4 regions of the Parafrankia discariae genome follow, and region 3 is predicted to be linked to each of the others. Evidence: riboswitches for the same ligand, from Rfam matches in the RefSeq annotation. Region 3 holds a riboswitch; each other region holds the start of a gene.
What was found. Region 3 has a riboswitch for cyclic di-AMP ahead of B056_RS0103005 (C40 family peptidase). Riboswitches for the same ligand answer to the same signal wherever they lie in the genome.

Region 1 (4,722 bases), on a different contig from region 3:
CTGGACGAGGTCCGCGACCTCGCCCTCGAACACCGACCGAAGGTGATCTTCTGCGGTGGGACGGCGATCCCCCGCACCATCGACTTCCCCGGGTTCGCGGCGATCGCCCGCGAGATCGACGCCGTGCTCGTCGCGGACATCTCCCACATCGCCGGGCTGATCGCCGGTGGCGCCCACCCGTCGCCGGTCGGGCACGCTCCCGTCATCACGACCACCACGCACAAGACGCTGCGCGGCCCGCGCGGCGCCATGATCATGTCGGACGGCACGCACGCCGCGGCGCTGGACAAGGCTGTTTTCCCCGGCCTCCAGGGCGGCCCGCACAACCACACCACCGCCGCCGTCGCGGTCGCTCTTCGGGAGGCCGCGACACCGGATTTCCGGGAGTACGCGCACCGGGTCGTCGCGAATGCGAAGGCGCTCGCCGAGGCGCTTTCCGGGCGCGGCTTCGACCTCATCACCGGCGGCACCGACAACCATCTCATTCTCATTGACCTGACGAGCCGCGGAGTCGCCGGAAAGCCGGCCGCGAAGGCGCTCGACCGGGCCGGTATCGAGCTGAACTACAACACGGTTCCCTTCGACCCGCGCAAGCCGTTCGACCCGTCCGGGGTGCGCCTGGGAACCGCCGCGATCACGACCCGCGGGCTGCGCCCGGAGCAGATGCCCGCCCTCGCCGCCTGGATCGACGAGGCCGTCAAGGCCGCCGGTGACGCGGACGAGGCGACCATCGAGCGGATCTCGGGCGAGGTCAGGGACCTCATGTCGGCCTACCCGATGCCCGGCTGGGTCTGACCGACCGGCCGGTGGCACCGGTCGGCGGCACCGCCCACCGGCCCGCACCAGCACAGCAGACACACAGGCACATCCTCGGCCCGGGCGCCCACGCAGACGCCCGGGCCGAGGCGTGCCCGGACCCGCTCCTCCCACTCCCCCACCGCCCCCACCGCGCCACTCCCCGCCGTGCCACTCCCCGCCGTGCCGGTCGCCGTCCGCGCCGGGTGCGACGACGTCCGGACGGAGACCCGCTCCGCAGCGTCGCCGGTTACTGAACGGAGTGTCTCAATCTCGAATCTGTGTGCGCATCGTGACAAGGGTGCGCCGTCAGAACAGGAAAATTAGTACTTGCGACTACCCTTAGTAGTTCGTTACGGTGTCCTGGCTCGCAGCAAGCGACGGGCCGTACGCCGAGTTCTGCCCTAGGCCCGTCGTCCCCTCCTAGCGATCAACAGGGCAGAAGCGGGGGAACCACGTTCCTCCGGACGGCCACCCACGCACCGGCGGCCGTCCTCGGGGTGAAGTCGAACGCGCCGTGAACACGCTGGCGCGCCCGACCGGGCTTCCCGGCCCGAACCCGACAGCTAACCTCGCAGGCGTACGGGAAGGATCACCGTCGTGTACGCACGCATGTCTGGATCATCCAGGCGGGCCTTTCACCCGTCCCTCGGGCAGCCGCCGTGGCCGCACAGTGCCCGCATCCCGGGGTTGACGCAGGAAATCTAGACCCACCCAGGTCCGGAATACTTTTACGCCGACAGAACGCCGGCGCACTGAACCATGCTTCCCTCGCCGGGCGAATCGTTGCCGTAACTTTTTGATCCGTATACGGATCAATTCCCCATCCGGACATTCAGAAGCTCTGTTCTTCAAAGCAGAAACGAGATTCTTAGATGTCGCATGGAAAGCACCGCCTGTCCAGCCGTCCGAACACCTCCGCACGGCGGCGCGGGCGTGGGCGCGCCGCCGTGGTCACCGCGGCGAGCGTCATCGGCGCGTCAGCGGGCCTGATGTTCACCGCGGGACCGGCGAGCGCGGCCACCGTCTCCGACGTCACCATCGCGCAGGCGGCGCAGAACGCGGGCCTGCCCTCCTGCCGCGGGATTCCGCTGAGCACCTGGGTCGCGGTCGCGCTGGCCGAGTCGGGCGGCAACACGACGGCCCACGCGACGGTGGGTGAGGACTCCCGCGGCCTCTGGCAGATCAACATGCGCGCGCACGCGAGCTGGGTCGGCAGCCGCGACCTCTACGACCCGAACGTGAACGCCTGGGCCGCGCGGCAGGTGTGCGCCAGCCAGGGCATCGGCGCCTGGAGCGCCTACAAGAACGGCATGCACGTGAAGTACCTGTCCCGTGGCGCCGCGGCGGCCGCCGCGGTGAGCGGCGGCGCCGCCCGGACGATCTCGACCGTCGCGCCGGCCGCGGCGAGCGCGCCGGCACCGGCGACCGCCAGCTCGGGCTACATGCGGCTCGGGGTCGCCGGCGTCCGCTGGGACGTGGCGCTGGTGCAGAAGCGGCTCGCCGACATCGGCTACCCGATCACCATCGACGGCCGGTTCGGTCCGCAGACCAACCACATGGTCGTCGACTTCCAGAAGAAGAACGGTCTCGTCCCGGACGGCGTCGTGGGCCCGCTGACCCACGACAAGCTGTTCGGCTGATCCGCGCCGGGCGTGGCCGACACGCCCGACCGGACCGGCCCGGCGCTTCGGTGGACCGCCGGGCCGGTTCCGGGCAGGCTCGGAGGTTGGCCCACCAGGCAGGACGCGACCAGGGCCGACCGTCCACGACGCAGGAGCGATTTTTGTGCTGACCAGGATCGACCATGTCGGAATCGCCGTCGCCTCGCTGGAGGAGGCCATCCCCCGGTATGAGGCGGCGTTCGGCCTGAAGGTCGCGCATCAGGAGACGAACGAGGCGCAGGGCGTGCGCGAGGCGATGCTGCTGGTGCACGACGGCGACACGGGCGGTTCCTACGTCCAGCTACTGGAACCGGTGCGCCCGGACAGCCCGGTCGGCAAGTTCCTGACGAAGAAGGGCCCCGGCATCCACCACATCGCCTACGGGGTGGCGGACATCGACGCGGCGCTGGCGGCGCTCACCGTCACCGGGTTCGACCTGGTCAACAAGACCCCGGTGCACGGGACGTCCGGCAGCCGGATCGCGTTCATGCACCCGAAGGGCCTCGGCGGGGTGCTCACCGAGCTGGTCGAGGCGGCCGAGGGCCACTGATCCGCGGATCGGTGGCTCCGCCGGATCGGCGGGTGCGCCGATCCGGCGGGCGTGTGAACCCGCCGGATCGGCGGTGTGACCACCGCGGCCGGGTCCCGGGTTCAGCCCCGGGACCCGGCGTCGGTGGTCAGCGGCGGCTCTCGGCGGCGGACCACTGGCTGGTCGGGATCGGGTCGAGCGGCACGACCGCCGAGCCGTTCCACCGGAACCGTACGGTCGCCGCGCCCGCGCTCGGGCAGCACATCGGGTCCGCCGGACGGTACAGGTCGTACTGCAGCGCCACCACCTCGCTGGTCGACCACACCCACCGCACGCCCGCGCCGGCGACGGCGTCCGTCCCGACGAACCGGCCGCGGTGGAAGAGGAACGCCTGCTGCGGATGGCCGTCCACCGAGGTGGCGAGCCGGCCGACGATCACGCTGAGATTGTGGGTGGGCTCGTAACCGTCGGTGGTGATCGGTATGTAGCCACGGCCGCGGACCAGGCTCGCGGCCTCCGCCAGGCTCAGCGAACCGGCCGCGCCGGCCGAGCCCCCCGAACCGGCCGAGCCCCCCGAACCGGCCGAGCTCACCGCGGCCCCCGATGTGGCGGGTGGGGACGATGGCACCGTGGTCGGCGCGGCGGACGCGGACAGCGACGACGCCACCCCGCCCAACATGACCGCGGCGGCAAGCACGGAGATGAACACGACTCGACGCATGGCGACCGCCCCCTCTTTGGGCCTCGTGTCTGCCGGCCGGATATCTGCCGACCGGCCGACCGTAGGCGCACTTCGGGCCCGCCGCCTGCTCCGTGAGCGGAATGCGCGGTTTCGGAGCAGGTCACCCCGGGGGGTACGGGAGCGGGAGATCAGGTACGGGCGAGGAGCATCAGGATCATTCCCCCCGACATGACGAGTCGGGAGCCACGCGGGACGACCGGCTCCGGGAAGATCCCGATCAGTCGGGCCGCCAGCTCACGCACGGGCGGGCGGGCCGGCGGCGCGGCGAACCGGCGCGCCGGCAGGCCGGCCAGCGCCACCAGGGCCGCCCCGCCGAAGACGACGACGCACCAGACGCCGATCGCCCCGTCGGTGCGCAGCGGCCACCCGGCGACACTGGCCGCCCCGGACATGCACGCCATCGCGGCCGCCTCGACGACGAGAAGCGCACAGCAGGACCACATGCCCGGCGCGCTGCACCGGGGGTGGGCGACGAGCCCGACCAGCAGGGCCACCGTCAGCGCCAGGTACAGGGCGAGGAACGGCCAGGAGCCGACGAGCCGGCCGGGGCCGGTGAACATGACCGCCATCCCCGCCGCGACCAGCACGTGCCCGCCCTCGATCCAGCCGTCCACTGCGGACGCGTGCGTATGCGGCCCGCCCGCCGCCACCGGGCGACGGAACAGGGCCCGCATCCGCCACAGGTGGATCACCGCGACGAGGATGGAGGCCACGCCGGCGGCGAGGGCCAGCGGACCGGCCAGCGGAACCAGGCCCGCGGCCACCGGGTGGCGGTGGGTCACCCCCCAGCGGCGAGCTCGGCGGCCACCAGGGAGCTGATGCGGCCCGCCCGGGCCTCGTCGACGATGACTTCCAGCTGTTCGATGCTCATCTGGATCCGCTGGCCGAAGTCGTCGGTGAGGACGACCCGGCGGTCGGCCGCGGCGTCATGGTCGATGTAGAGCTCCGGGCAGCCGCAGCTGCACTTCCCGCAGAACGTGATGACGCGATTC
Region 2 (4,722 bases), on a different contig from region 3:
GGCCGAACTTGCCGTCGACGGTCAGGACGAACCTGCGGTCGCGCATCTCCGCCTGCCAGACGAAGGCGTCCGCGCGCACGTCGTCGCTCATACCGACGTTCAGTGCCTCGCCGCCGAACCGGCCGGCGACCTCCGAACGGGCGCGCTCGAGGGTCATGGGCGGCTCGGCCGGTGTCAGGGCCTGGGCGATCACGTCGCCGCCGGCACCGGACGACTCCGGCGCGGGGCCGTTCCGGGTGAGGCCGAGCTTGCCGGTGCAGCCGGGCCAGGGTGACCAGCCGCGGCTGTCGTACAGCTTGTACGCGGCCTCGTCCTGCATCGCGGGCGGAGCCTGGTCGGGTCGGCCGGGGTAGCCCAGGCCCGTCCAGGTGCGCTGGTCGAACTGGTAGGCACCGTAGAAGCCGTTGCCGGTGTTGATGGCGTAGTTGCCGCCCGACTCGCACTTGCGGAGCTTCGCGAAGTCGTCGGCGGTCGCCGCTCCCGCGGGAGCCGCGGTCACCGCGAGCCCGGTGCCGACCAGCGCCGTGACGGCGCCGGTGGTGCGCAGGACCCGAGTCGCGGTGGACGGTCCCTGGGTCGCTCGGTGCCTTCCGCCACGGCCATTGGAACGGGCGGGAACACGATCATGCGATCGCATCAGAATCCTTCCCGTCGCCTACGGGGTGAGCTGTCGGGTTCGGGCTGGAAGTTGCCCGGCCGGCGCCGCTGGCCCGGAGCCCGTCCTCGCGGATCGGTGCTCCCGGCCGGATGTCTCGCCGGCTTAACCCCTAGGACGCCGGGGGCGTCCGGATGGTGGGTCCCCCGCTCCTGCCCGATGTTGTCCGTGCTCGTTCCGGCCATGAGGACGGGGGCAGGACTCGGCGTCCGTCCGCATGACCTCGCCCGGGGAGGCGAGTGGGCGGAACTGTAGCGAGATCTAGCTAGACGGCGCAAATTCGGGCGGCCGGTGGGGGATGCGAAAGGACCACATCGGAGCTACCCGAATGGGCTGTTTGCCGAGTGACGTAGCCGATCGTGACGAGAAGCACTGAGTCGGACAACGCTACCGCCAGGCCGGGGACGGCCGTCCGCCGGGGTGGGTCGGGCCGCGTGCCGTCGGGTCCCGCCGGCTCCGCAAAAGTACGTTAGTAGTTTTTTTGTAGTTTTTCTATAGAGAATTACATTCTGTGTATTTAAGGTAACCAGTTAGAGATTGATGGCCGAGTGGCGGCTGAGGGGTTGTGGCCCGGGGGCACGGGGCGCGGCGGAGGGAGGTCCTGCGCGGGCGACGGGTCGGGCTGGCCGTCCGTGGCGGGCGTGTCCCGCTCTGTGCGGGGACACGCCCGCCCGCCGGGATCACCGGCGTGGACGGCTCCTCCTCCGGCCGGGGCCGGAGGAGATCGTGCGGCGGGCTCGACGTGGCCGGGTCGGCGGTGGGTCGCGTGCCGCGCGGATCGTTGGGGCGATCCACGCACCGCCCCGCCCGCCCGGCGGGGTCCGCGCCGGGCGGGCGGGTCCTGCGGTCCTGGCACGGCGGCTCTTCGCTGCCGACGAACCGGGTGACGGAAACCTCCGCGGAGGGGACCCGTCGCGGCGGGATGTCGACCTCGTGCTGGTGGGGGTCTCGCGGATGCGACAGCACGTGGTCAGCCGCGAGTGGGATCGCCGCGGACACCGGCCGGGCGAAGGTGGAGAACGGATGATTCGCGGGCGTCGGTTCGAGGGCCTGAGTCCATGGAGGGGATGGCTCACCGCGACGGGCGCGGGTGGGATGCCTCATCCGGGGGAAGGACGCCCTGCGAAGGGGGCTCGACCGGGGCGTGGAGGCCACCGTGACCGGACGGCGGCGCGGGGCGGCGCCGTCAGGAGGGTGCGGTGGTTCGGTTCAGCCAGCGGGGGGAGCGGTCGCCGCGTGCGGCGGTAGCCGTCAGCCGGCCCGGCTGGTGACCGAGTGCGCCGGTCGGCGTCGGTCAGCCGAAGGTGGCTGCCCAGGTCTGTGGACCCAGGACGCCGTCCACCAGGAGGCCGCGTGCGGCCTGGAAGTCACGCGCCGCGGCCGCGGACAGTGGTCCGTAGCTGCCGTCGGCCGTGAGGGGGTAGCCGAGGGAGTTCATCTTGGTCTGCCAGGCGCGGACCTCGGCGCTGACCTGATTGACCATGGACGCGGTGTACGCCCGGGTAAGGCCCGGGATGCCCGCGGCGACGGGCTGGGCGACCAGCGAGGTGCGCTCGGCCGCCCTGGACGCCTGGATGCCGGCGCCTGATGACGACGCCCCGGGTAGGAGCTGGTCGGAGCCCATTCCGCTCCCGCAGACCGGCCACTGGCCGAACCCGGAACGGAGTGCGAGTTGCAGTGCCGCTGCGTCCTGCACGGCGGGCGGAGCCGTGTGTGGCAGCCCCGAGTAGCCGAGGCTGCGCCAGGTGCCTGACGAGAACTGGTAAGCGCCATAGTAGCCGTTACCGGTGTTCGTCGTGTAGTTCCCGCCGGACTCGCATTGCCGCAGACCTTCCCAGGTCGTGGCGGCGTTGGCCGGTTGGCTCAGGGCGAGTGTACCGCCGACCGCCGCGGCGATGACGGGGACGGAGACGAGAGTGCGGGCCCGGCTGCGGGTACTGCTGCGGCGTTGTCGGCCACTGGTACGTGCGTCGGACATGCGTGAGTTTTCCTTCCCCACGCCTGCGAGGTGAGCTGTCGGGTTCGGGCAGGGAAAAGCCCGGCCGCCAAGTCAGGAACTCCGGAAATCCTGTGCCTTCGGCAACGGAGGACAATTTTCCTCCTCGTGTCGTCGGCGTTAGCGGCTTCACCCCAAGGTCCCCAGAATCGGCGACCGGGTATTGGTTCCCCCGCTCCTGCCATCGGGTTTCTGTTTCCAACGGATGGGGGCAGGGATTCGGCGTGCCACCCGTCGGGTGCCCGGCCTGTCTCCGGGCACGGCGAAGACCATAACCACGCCGTCGGGCCGAACGACAAGCACTGAATGCCTCAGGTGAAAAAGAGCACACCGTCCGTTGGCTGCTTGAGGTTTGATCACGGTGCTGGTAGCGCGCGCGCACGCGCGCTCATTAACTTGGTGACCGTGTCGCGGAGGGTGGTTCGTGCCGACAAATCACACTGGTGAAAGATCGTTACCGTTGGGTGTGCTGTCGGCAATCGAGCCGAATATGCGGGAAGGCTACCCGCGTCCGGCCAGGGTGCCATCAAGCGGCTAGAAAATTCATATCCTCGTGCCGATCCCGACTCGGATGCCGTGATGTGTGAGAAACCTAACCGTAACTATGAGTTAACTTGTAGGGATGCTTCTGTGACCGGTTGTCGGGTCGCGGTGTCCCGCGGGGTCGGGTCGGTACGTCCCGTTCGCCCCCGAGGTTGATCTTGTTTGAGCCGGGTCCGTGCGTGTCTCTCACCCGTGATCGGACGATCGCGTGGGCTGTCTGGTGCCTCTGCGCGTGCCCCGAAGTAGCCCTCTTCGGGTGGGAATCCGGGCCGGCGCGCGCCCCTGGGCGGATCGGTGCGCGGAGCGGCGCGTTAAGACACGTCGGAGCCCACATGGGTGCCGTGTCAGAGGTGAGAGCCGCTGGGTCCGTACGTGTGGTCTCAGCAGGTGCCACCTGATCCGTCACCGGTGAGAGGCTCGGGGGGACCGTGGGCTTCGTGGTGTCCGGGACGGATATGGCCGCCGAGACGGCGCCGACCGCCCGCACGATCTTCAGGAGGCCTCGCCGGGCGGGCGACGCCTCACCTCGACGGGTGCGGTTCCGCCTCGGATGAAGAGGGGAGGAAGCACACCCCGTCCTCATGTCGGCGTCAGGTGCTTGTTTGGGCACTCTGCGTCGCAGATAGCTTCTCGTGTCCCTCTGGTCGCTCCGCGTTCCTGGTGGTGTCGGAGGTCCGAAGGGCGCCGGCCGTCCCGGGTGGTTCGGCCCGCCGGGACGGCCGGCCCGCCCGACCGGCGGTGTGTGGCCCGGCGGGTACTGCTTGTCCCGGAGCGATCTCGTCCTGTCCTGGAGGAATCTCATTCGGGCGCGCGGCGGCCGGGGGAGTCACGACATGGGAGTACTCCCGGGGACAGATGTCCCCGGGAGGGAGAAGAGCCGATCAGGTGACCGCCGGGCCTCGAACCGGGCGGAGCGGGTCAGACCCCGATCGACCGGCCGGCGGACCGCAGGTCGTCACAGGCCTGGGCGACCCGGGCGGCCATGGCGGTTTCGGCGGCCTTGCCGTAGGTGCGCGGGTCGTAGGCCTTCTTGTTCCCGACCTCACCGTCCACCTTGAGGACACCGTCGTAGTTGCGGAGCATGTGGTCGACGATCGGCCGGGTGAACGCGTACTGGGTGTCGGTGTCCACGTTCATCTTGATGACGCCGTAGTCGAGTGTTTCGCGGATCTCGGCGAGGTCCGACCCGCTGCCGCCGTGGAAGACCAGGTTGAACGGCTTCGCGTCGGCGGGCAGGCCGAGCTTCTCGGCCACGTGCTGCTGACCCTCGCGCAGGATCGAGGGCCGGAGCTTCACGTTCCCCGGCTTGTACACGCCGTGCACGTTGCCGAAGGTCGCGGCCAGCATGTAGCTGCCCTTTTCTCCGGTGCCGAGAACCTCGGCGGTGCGGAACATGTCACCGGGGGTGGTGTAGAGCTTCTCGTCGATGGCACCGACGACGCCGTCCTCCTCACCGCCGACGACACCGATTTCGACTTCCAGCACGATGCGCGCCGCGCGACAGTCGGCGAGCAGCTCGTCGGCAATC
Region 3 (4,722 bases):
ACCCCCGCGCGCACCGACGGCATCGTCGACGGGAAGGTCATCGGCACCTACCTGCACGGGCCGGTGCTGGCCCAGAACCCGGCCCTGGCCGATCTGCTGCTCACCTGGGTGCATGGCTCGCTGGCCCCGCTGGACGCCCCGGTCGAGGCGGACACGCTGCGCCGGGCACGGGCGCGGGCACTCGCCGGGGGCTGACCGGGCGCCCGCCGGTGCCGGCCGGGGGCTGGGAAGTGCCACCGGCGTCGTCCCGCCCGGGTCCGCGTTGACGCGCTGGGCTGAATTCGGCGATTTCCTGGTGCCGGGTGTGGTTCGGTTGGATCGTGGCGTCGAATCCCCTTGCCGGCTGGTGGGGCAAGAACAAGAGAAACGTGATCATCGCCGGGGTGGCACTTGTGGCCATCTGGTGGCTCGTCGCGGCCAATGGCCGTCCCAAGGTCGAACGGGTCACAATCCCGGATGGCTATCCGTCGGCCGACCGGGAGCTGCTCGTTCAGGCGGACTCCAAACCGAACGACCCGTTGCCCCTGGTAATCATCCTGCACGATGACAATACGGATGCGAGTTCACTGGAACACGACAGTGGCGCGTCGTCGCTGGCGAACCGCCGTCACTTCGCGCTCGCCTTCCCGGAGGCGGTCGCCGGTACCTGGCGGCTCGACGACCCTAACGGAGCGGACCAGCAGTACCTGCGCGACGTCGTCCGTTACATGGACGAGGAGCGCACCGACATCGACCTGAATCGGGTTTACGTCTGGGGTATCGGGGAGGGCGCCCGGCTCGCCCTGCTCGCGGCCTGCTCGCCCGGCCCCCCCGTCTACGCGGCGGTGGGCGTCGTGGGACAGTTCGAAGCAGAGCCTGGCCCCACCTGCGACACCGTCGCCCCGCACGGGCGGGTCGCCGAGACGAACTGGAACAAAAAGGTCTCCAGCACGCTGTGGGACTTCTCCCGCGACCTTCGCCGGAAGGTCTGACCGGCTCGGTTCGGTGCACTGACTAGACAGTTCGCGCTAGTAGCAAAGAACTAGTCATTTAATGGATCGGGCGGCCGTTGGTCCTGTCGGGGACGGCTCGCTGGCCATTTCGGGGCTTGTGCCTGCCGCGGTGCTGTGTGTTCGCCGCGGCGAGGGGCCGCCCTTGGAGTCTTCCCGGAGCCCCGGCCGCCGCACCCGCGAGGGTGGAGCGGCCGGGGCCCGAGCGGTCCGTCGACGTCGCCGGGAGGGGGGGTAACGGCCCCGACGGACCAGCGGGCGGCCGGAAGGTTTACGGGGGTCCGCTGGCCGCCGGCCCGATGGGGGGGGGGATCGGACAGACGGCCAGCGGAGTCCGGGGCCTTCCGGCCGGACGGACGTCAGATGGGGGGGGATCTGACGTCCGTCCCACCGGAAGGATCGCGGAGCGGTGGGGTGTGGTTGACTTTTGTGTGGGTTTGCGTTGGGTGACGGGTTGGTCTGAATGGGGTTTTGCTGCCCGGTAGTGGCAGTCTGACCGGCTAAAGCTACATCTACGCTACTTATGCCGAAGTAGAATGATGCCGCAACGGCCTACTGCTCATGGCCGTCAACCGGCCCGATGAAGGCGTCACGTAGTGAAACCGTCACGAAAGGTGCTGGAGTCTGTCCACGGAAGTACTACCCCGGTCGTTGCGGGGCACGGACGTTCCGTGAGACAGCTCGTTCCGAGTGGACGCGACGACGATGGTCCGGCACAGGGGACCTGGTCAGCTCCGGAAGACCCGCCGGGTCGGGGTTGATCCCGACAACCCCGACCCGGCGGCGGAGCCGGGCGCGATCGGAGGGGGAGATCGCGCTGCGGCTCGTTCCGGGGGACGGGGCGTCCGTATCCTGGCAGCCCCGTCCGAGCGGTGCGTGGGCTTGTGGAACGACCGACGTCGAGAACAGCCAGTCTTCTTGCCGGGCCGCCCTGCTTAGGGGATGCGGCCGACCGAGTACGAGGTCGTGTAGATCGTCTGAAGCTTGACGACGTCACCACTGTGCGGCGCGACCCACATCTTGCCGTCGCCGGCGTAGATGCCGACGTGGTAGATGTTGCCGGGAGCCCCGAAGAAGATCAGGTCGCCGGGCGCCTTGTTGTACTGGGAGATCCGCGTGGTGGCGGCGTACTGCGCGTCGGTGGTGCGCGGCACGCTCTTGCCGAGCTGCCGGTACACGTACTGCACCAGACCGGAGCAGTCGAAGGAGCTGGGGCCCTCGGCGCCGTAGACGTACGGCTTGCCGGCCTGTAGCGAGGCCAGGTAGACGGCCTTCTCGCCGATGGTGCTGGCCGGCAGGTTGACGCTGACCACCGGGGTGCTGACGTTCACGCCCGTGCGGTCCGCGCTGCGTGAGGCCTGCGCGGGCACCGGCGGCGGAGCCGGGCGGACGTGCAGCGTGGCGTCGTTCTCCGAGTGCGCCGACTGGAGGGCGTCAGTCCCGTCGAAGATCGCCGTGACGTTCGTGGTGGTCAGCACCTTGGCGGTGTACGACGCGAAGCCGCGGTCGTCCGTGGTCAGGTGCAGGAAGGTGGCCCACCCGGTCGGCAGCTTGACCTGGACCTTGATGAGCTGGTCCGCGAGCGGGGCCTGCGTCTCCTCGTTGTAGAGCGAGAAGCCGATGTTGACGGGCTCGTCCGCGTTGACCGTGACCTCGGGGTTCGTCACGCGCAGGCCGACGTCGATCTTCGACGAGAGAGTCGGCGCGGAGATGTCCGTGGTGGCGTCGAGAACGGTTCCGGACCCGCCGCCGGTCGCGGTGGCGGCCTGGATGGCTCCGTCGACCGCCAGCCGGGACCCGATCTGGGTCGCGAGCGTCATCGGAGCGGTGTTCGTGCCGTCGTCCAGCGCGACGTCCGAGTTCACATCCTGGGCGCACCCGGCGAGTGCCACCCCGGAGACCGCGACGGTTCCGGTGGTGATGGCCGCGACGGTGCGGGCCCTGGCTCTGGCTCGGCTGGACGCCGTGGGGGCGGACGGCGCACGGTGGCGACCGCGCCCTTCCTGCCGGCGTCTCTCAGCATCAAGCTGCACACTTTGCGCAGACAACGTTGCGTTCCTTCCCGTACGCCTGCGAGGTGAGCTGTCGGGTTCGGGCTGGGCTGCCCGGTCCATAGCGCGACCTTCACGCGATGGACTTCACCCCTAGGCCAGCGCCGTGTCGTGGCGCCAGCCGGTGGAGGTGGGTCCCCCGCTCCTGCCCGTGGTGACGACTCGGAGGGGACACCAGGACCGCGGGCAGGATTCGGCGTTCGGTCCGGTGTTGTCGTGACGTCGGAAGCGAGACTAGTCCACACGGATGGTGCGGGTAAACACTAGTCCTCCTCAACTACGTCGAGTGTGCAAAGAAGGGCCCCTTGCGGCGCCGCATCTGCCCAGGTCAGGAGGGGTGCTGAGCTTCCGGTCACGTTTTTGTGCGGCCACACGAGGATCACGTCCCAACACGTTAGGTGACCAGAACTTCCTGGCTTGTGCGGGGGTTCCCAGCCTCGGCGGACCGAGCCGGTACCACCCGCCGGGCCGCTCGCGCGCCCGGTTCACTCCGTCCCCGGCCCGTCTCTTCCCGGCGGGATCCGGCGGCCGCGGACTACCGGGAGGCCCGACCCCCGGCCACCTTCACCGTGCACGTGTCACCGCGCACGTGGGACGTGAACGGAGCTCCTGGGACCGTTGAAACGGACCGGCGCGGTGCCGCCGGCCGGGAGAGCCTCCCGGGAGCCGCGTCGGGCGCCAGCCCGCAGGCGCCGCCGCCGCGGGCCGCCGCGGGCTGGCGTGGGCTGGCGTGGACCGCCGTGGGCTGGCGTGGGCTGGCCTTGACGCGCAGCGGGCCCTCGCGTGGGACGGGCCCAGCCGCCCTCGCCCTTTGTCGCCGGGCTCGCCCTTTCAGAGGCCAATCCGGCCTGATTCCGCCCCGAAGGGCGAGGCCGCCACCAAACGGCGAGCTGGACGCCGGTGGCGAGCGCGCCGCGGCCCGCCACGAACGGCGGCCGGCCGCTCACGGGCCGGGCTTCACGGATCGGGTTCCATCGAGCCGGCCGCTCCGCGGGCCGGGCTCACCAGGCCAGCCGCTCACCAGGCCAGCCGCTCACCAGGCCAGCCGCTCACCAGGCCAGCCGCTCACCGGGCCAGCCGCTCACCGGGCCAGCCGCTCACCGGGCCGGGTTCAGCGGGCTCGGTTCAGCGGGTCCGGCCGTTGCGGCGGCTCAGGAAGCCGGAGCTGTTGAGGACCTGGAGCTCGATCTCGAGCTGCTTCACCTCGGGCGGCAGCGAGCGGTAGCTGCCCTGCAGGGCCTCGACGGCCGCGCGGGCATGTTCGGCCAGGTCGTCCAGGGCCTGCTGGCGCTGGCGCATCCGGGCCCGCTCCTCCTGGATGGTCCGGACCGTGTCCTCCTGCCACTGCCGGGTCCGGATGAGGTGCTCACCGGCGTCCGCGGCCTGGCGCTCGGCGTCCTCGAGCCGGCTCAGCAGGGCGTCCAGGGCCTCGAGCCGGCTCGCCAGCTCGGCCATCAGGTCCTCGCGGTCGGGCAGGACGGAGATCTCGTGGTGCCGCGGGCGTGGGTGTGTCATGCCCGGCTCCGACGGCTGGCAGTGGCGCCGGGCCGGCCCGGGGGCGTCGTGGCGCGGTCCGGCAAGGCGTGGGATGTGCGCCACCGCGCCGCTCGCGACCGTCGCCGAAGTTCCGACACGGTTGGTTACGTTAGTCGACGCATCGGGTTTCCGGCATGCGGTCCGCC
Region 4 (4,722 bases), on a different contig from region 3:
GCGGCGGCGTCGTCATCACCGAAGGGGCGTTGCGGGCCCTGCGGCCCAGCGAACTTGACGCCGTCATCGCCCACGAGCGCGCCCATCTCGCCGGCAGGCACCACCTCATCCTCACCGCGACAGCGGTCCTGGCCAGGGCGTTCCCGCTCGTGCCGCTCTTCGGGACAGGACACGAGGAGCTACGCCGACTCGTCGAACTCACCGCGGACGACAGCGCGGCCCGGCGCAGTGCGCCCCAAGTCGTCGCCGAAGCCGTGCTGAGGCTAGCCGCCCCCCCGGCTCCCGTGCTGGGCATGGCGAACACCGCCGTACGGCAACGGGTCCTGCGCCTGCTGACCGCGGATCCGCCCCTGTCCCGCCCCGCTGTCGTCGGCCGGGGTCTCATCGTCGCCGTGCTGCTACTCCTGCCACTCGTTGTGACGACAGTTCCCGCTCTCAGCGATCTGGGATATCACTGCGTCTGATCGTCTCGCTGCGCCCGCCGGTCACCGACCCCCGCTACAACGACCACCGACACCTCGACGCCGAAGCCACCGCCCCGGTCACCTGCGACCCGTGACACGGGCAACCATGGCACGGGCGGCCACGAGCACCGCCCGGGGCCTCACTGGCCGGTGGATCCGGCTCAGGTCACCCGACCGACCAGGTAGGAGTCCGCCCAGATGGTCTGGAGCTTCACCACGTCACCGGTCCTCGGCGCGACCCACATCTTCCCACCGTCGGCGTAGATCCCCATGTGGTAGATCGCGCCGGGCTGGCCGAAGAAGATAAGATCGCCTGGCTGTTCGGAGCCCTGCGCGACCCTGGCTGTCGCCGCGTACTGCTGGTCGGTGGTCCGGGGAAGGGTCTTGCCGAGCTGCTTGTAGATGTACTGCACCAGGCCGGAGCAGTCGAAGCTGTATGGCCCTTCATCACCGTAGACGTAGGGCTTGCCAGCCTGCAGCGACGCCAGGTAGACAGCCTTCTCCCCCAGCGTGTTGGCCGGGATGTTGACGTTGACCGCCGGGGTCTCGACGTTCACAGCGCTGCGGGAGGCCTGCGCAGGTACCGGCGGCGGGGACGGGCGTACGTGCAGGGTCGCCTCGTTCTCGGAGCGGGCGGACTGGAGGGCATCCGTACCATCGAAGATCACCGTGACGTTCGTGGTGGTGAGGACACGCGCCGTGTAGGAAGCGAAGCCACGTTCGTCGGTGGTCAGGTGCAGAAAGGTCGCCCAGCCGGTGGGGAGCTTGACCTGCACCTTGATGAGCTGGTCGGCCAGCGGGGCACGGGTCTCCTCGTTGAACAGCGAGAAGCCGATGTTGACAGGTTCGTCCGCGTTGACGGTCACGTCGGGGTTCGTCACACGCAGGCCCACGTCGATCTTGGGCGACAGAGTCGGTGCGGAGATGTCCGTCGTGGCATCGATGACGGTGCCCGACGCGCCCTCTCCCGCTGTGCCCTGGATGGCGCCGTCGACTGCCGTCCGGGACCCGATCTGGGTCGCGAGTGTCAGTGACGTGGTGTTCGTGCCGTCGTCCAACGCCCTGTCCGGACTGGGCTCCGGGGCACATCCGGCGAGAGCCATGCCGGAGACCACGACAGTGCCGGTGGTCACCGCTGCGACGGCGCGAGCTCGGGCTCTGGCCCGGCTCGGCGCTGTGGGGACGGACGGCGCCCGATGGCGGCCACGTCCTTCCGGGTGACGTCTTTCTCCATCAAGCTGCGCACTCCGCGCAGGCACCATGGTGATCCTTCCCCTACGCCTGCGAGGTGAGCTGTCGGGTTCGGGCTGGGAGCCCGGCCGAACGCCCTGTACGCGTTCGGCTTCACCCCAAGGGCGTCGAAGGAGGCGACGCCCGGAGGAACGTGGTTCCCCCGCTCCTGCCCCAGATGCTCGTCGGAGGGGGTCACCGGACCGGGGGCAGGATTCGGCGTACGGTCCGATGCTGTGACAGATACACACACTACCTACTACGTGACATAGTAGCTAGCCATCGGATGATCTCGGAAGATCTTCGAGGGACGCCCCCATCACTCCAGCAAGATCCCTATTGGCCGACGGCGAAGTGCGCCCTCTTGAGGCGCCACCGATCACCCGGACCACCTCCGATAACGACCAAGAGCCTTCCCCGGCCCGCACGGTGCGGGCGCGCGGCAGCGGCTCAGTGCACTGCATTCGGACATCGCCGACCCTTCCCGAAGCTCGCCTTCTACTACGAGACATAGTTTTCGGGATGAGGGAGCGTCTCGATACCGACTTCTCCATCACCGAGAGACACTGATCGTCGAAGCTGGTGGCCGTCGGCCCCATGCCACGCACCGGATCGGCTGTCTCGTCGGCAGGTCCTTCGCTGTGGCCCGATGTTCGCCCTTGTCGTGCCGAGTGCCGTATCTGGGATCCACGTTGCCCTGGGGTGCCGGCGACGTGCCGGCACCCCAGGGCCCTGTTCGGCTATCCGGTACCGAGCAGGCCCTTCATGGTCTCGATCTCTGTGGTCTGCGTGGACTCGATCGTCCCGGCCAGGGCCACGGCGTCGGGGAACTGCCCGTCTCGCTGTTCGGTGCGCGCCATCTCGATCGCGCCCCCGTGATGCTGGATCATCATCTCCAGGAATTTGCGGTCGAAGTCCGGCCCGGACGCCCCCTGGAGGGCGGCCATGTCGTCCGCCGACATCATTCCCATGTCGCCGGTGCCGTGGCCGCCGCCGTGGCCGCCGGTGCCGGGCATGGCGGTGGGTTCGCCCCAGGCCTCAAGCCAGCCGGTCATCGTCTCGATCTCCGGTGCCTGCGCGGCCCCGATCTGCTGGGCTAGCGTGAGCACCGCCGGGTTGGCGGCTCGCCCGGGTGCCAGCTCCGCCATCTCCACGGCCTGCTGGTGGTGCGGGATCATCATCTGGGCGAACATCACGTCCGCGGCGTTGTGGTCGCTGGCACTGGCAGCGCTGCCGCTTCCTGTGGGCGTGGACGAAGGTGTTGTCGGGGTGCCGTCGCCCCCGCACGCCGCAAGCGTGGCTGTCAGGGCCAGCGCTACGGCCGCGAGCCCAAAATGGTGTCTTCTTCGCACGAGTCGTCCTCGATGTCGGATTGCCAACGGAACTGAGACCGGAGCCGTCAAGCACGCCGACAGGTGTGCTTGAGGTCCGACGCCGTTCCGCTCACAGCCGCCACACACAGTAGACAGACAAATCGGTCACGGGCCGAGGCGGCGGCGTCCGCGGTGGGTCACCACACGTCCCGGCGAGGGAGGAAACATGAGAGGAGGTGGGTAAGGCTGCCAGGTCGTACTGTTCGCCGCTGTGAGGAACCGGTTCGGGGTCGTCACGGAACACCGCCGAACAGAGCATGCCCTGGTGGCCGTGGTCCTCACCCGCGGGCTGGTGCGGGTGGGACCAGCCCTGGTGAACATCATGACTGGAGTCCTCGACGCAGAGTGGCGAGGTGGACGCATGCACCTGCGCGGCCAGGCCGGCGTGCATCACCAGCAGTCCGAGCAAGACGGCCGACACGAGCGTGAGCCGGGCCCAGAGCGCCCCGTGTCGTGCCGGTGCCTCGCAGCGCGTCACGTCACCCTCTCCCGCTTCCTCGCCCGGATCCTACTACGCAAGCTAGTTTCTTCCGCCGTGGCAGTTCCTCCGCGAGGGCATGCGAGGCGCCGCCCGGGGAGTGGACAGCAGCCCCTTTTCCCGCTCGTAAGTATCGAAGGCGTTCCGACTGAGGGCCACGACAGGCCGTGTGTGCGGCGGTACTCCGATAGACAACTACTATGCACCGTAGTGTTGGTTCGACTCGGAGTTCGACGGCCGAGCCAGTACCGGGGAGCGGAGTCCGTCCCGCGCCGACCCCGATCACCCGAAGCGGTTCGCCTACCCCGGGCAACGTCGCCGCCTGTGCCGGGCCGGACCATGAGTTCGTGAACCGGTTCGAGCAGGTCGACATCCTGGTGTGCGGTGTCGACGTCGGCGGTCACGTCGCCGCGGCGCTAAACCGAGGCCGGCTCTGTCAACGTGTGCGGCAGCTTCTGCCGTTTGAGTAGCAGGGCGTTCACTGCGACCAGGAAGCTGGACCCGGACATGGTCAGCGCGGCGATCTCGGGTCGTAGCGTGAGCCCGACGAGGGGCTCGAAGACGCCGGCGGCGATCGGCAACGCGACCGTGTTGTAGCCGACGGCCCAGGCCAGGTTCTGGCGCATCTTGCGGACGGTGGCCCGGCCGATGAGCAGCGCGGCGGGCACGTCGAGCGGGTCGGAGCGCATGAGCACGACGTCCGCGGTCTCGATGGCGACGTCGGTGCCGGCGCCGATCGCGATGCCGAGGTCGGCCTGGGCCAGTGCTGGGGCGTCGTTGACGCCGTCGCCGACCATCGCCACCCGCCGGCCGCCCGCCTGCAACCGGGCGACCTCGGTGGCCTTGTCGCCGGGCAGGACCTCGGCGATCACCGTGTCGATGCCGAGTTCCTTCGCGATCCGCTGCGCCGTAACCGTGTTGTCGCCCGTGAGCATCACGACCTCGACGCCCGCATCGTGCAGGGCGGCGACCGCCGCCGCGGCGGTCGGCCGCGGCGTGTCGGCGAGACCGACGAGGCCGGCTATCCGCCCGTCGACCGCCACCAGCACGGCCGTGCGCCCTTCGGCCGCGAGGGCATCCAGCCGGTGGGCGGCGTCGCCGAGCGCGACACCCTCGGCCCGCATCAGCCGGCCGTTGCCGACCGCGACCCGATGCCCGTCGACAGTGGCCACCGCAC

Region 1: linked by a shared signal. The riboswitch ahead of B056_RS0115985 (peptidoglycan-binding protein) and the one ahead of B056_RS0103005 (C40 family peptidase) in region 3 are both predicted to bind cyclic di-AMP.
Region 2: linked by a shared signal. The riboswitch ahead of B056_RS0133415 (transglycosylase family protein) and the one ahead of B056_RS0103005 (C40 family peptidase) in region 3 are both predicted to bind cyclic di-AMP.
Region 4: linked by a shared signal. The riboswitch ahead of B056_RS0126855 (C40 family peptidase) and the one ahead of B056_RS0103005 (C40 family peptidase) in region 3 are both predicted to bind cyclic di-AMP.

Annotation. Positions count from the first base shown of each region.
Region 1 covers NZ_KB891216.1:21,035-25,756, forward strand. The annotation lists gene B056_RS0115980 (serine hydroxymethyltransferase) at 1-795, shown strand, start outside; cyclic di-AMP (ydaO/yuaA leader) riboswitch at 1,223-1,390, shown strand; gene B056_RS0115985 (peptidoglycan-binding protein) at 1,671-2,438, shown strand; gene mce (methylmalonyl-CoA epimerase) at 2,584-3,009, shown strand; gene B056_RS0115995 (LppP/LprE family lipoprotein) at 3,137-3,709, opposite strand; gene B056_RS0116000 (DUF5134 domain-containing protein) at 3,859-4,494, opposite strand; gene B056_RS0116005 (hypothetical protein) at 4,509-4,722, opposite strand, start outside.
Region 2 covers NZ_KB891285.1:47,418-52,139, forward strand. The annotation lists gene B056_RS0133410 (transglycosylase family protein) at 1-637, opposite strand, end outside; gene B056_RS0133415 (transglycosylase family protein) at 1,950-2,633, opposite strand; cyclic di-AMP (ydaO/yuaA leader) riboswitch at 2,639-2,858, opposite strand; gene fbaA (class II fructose-bisphosphate aldolase) at 4,113-4,722, opposite strand, start outside.
Region 3 covers NZ_KB891103.1:218,215-222,936, reverse strand. The annotation lists gene B056_RS0103015 (type 1 glutamine amidotransferase) at 1-195, shown strand, start outside; gene B056_RS0103010 (PHB depolymerase family esterase) at 303-971, shown strand; gene B056_RS0103005 (C40 family peptidase) at 1,925-2,881, opposite strand; cyclic di-AMP (ydaO/yuaA leader) riboswitch at 3,042-3,218, opposite strand; gene B056_RS0103000 (hypothetical protein) at 4,166-4,555, opposite strand.
Region 4 covers NZ_KB891248.1:22,167-26,888, reverse strand. The annotation lists gene B056_RS0126860 (M56 family metallopeptidase) at 1-464, shown strand, start outside; gene B056_RS0126855 (C40 family peptidase) at 626-1,597, opposite strand; cyclic di-AMP (ydaO/yuaA leader) riboswitch at 1,729-1,926, opposite strand; gene B056_RS0126850 (DUF305 domain-containing protein) at 2,435-3,046, opposite strand; gene B056_RS0126845 (heavy metal translocating P-type ATPase) at 3,962-4,722, opposite strand, start outside.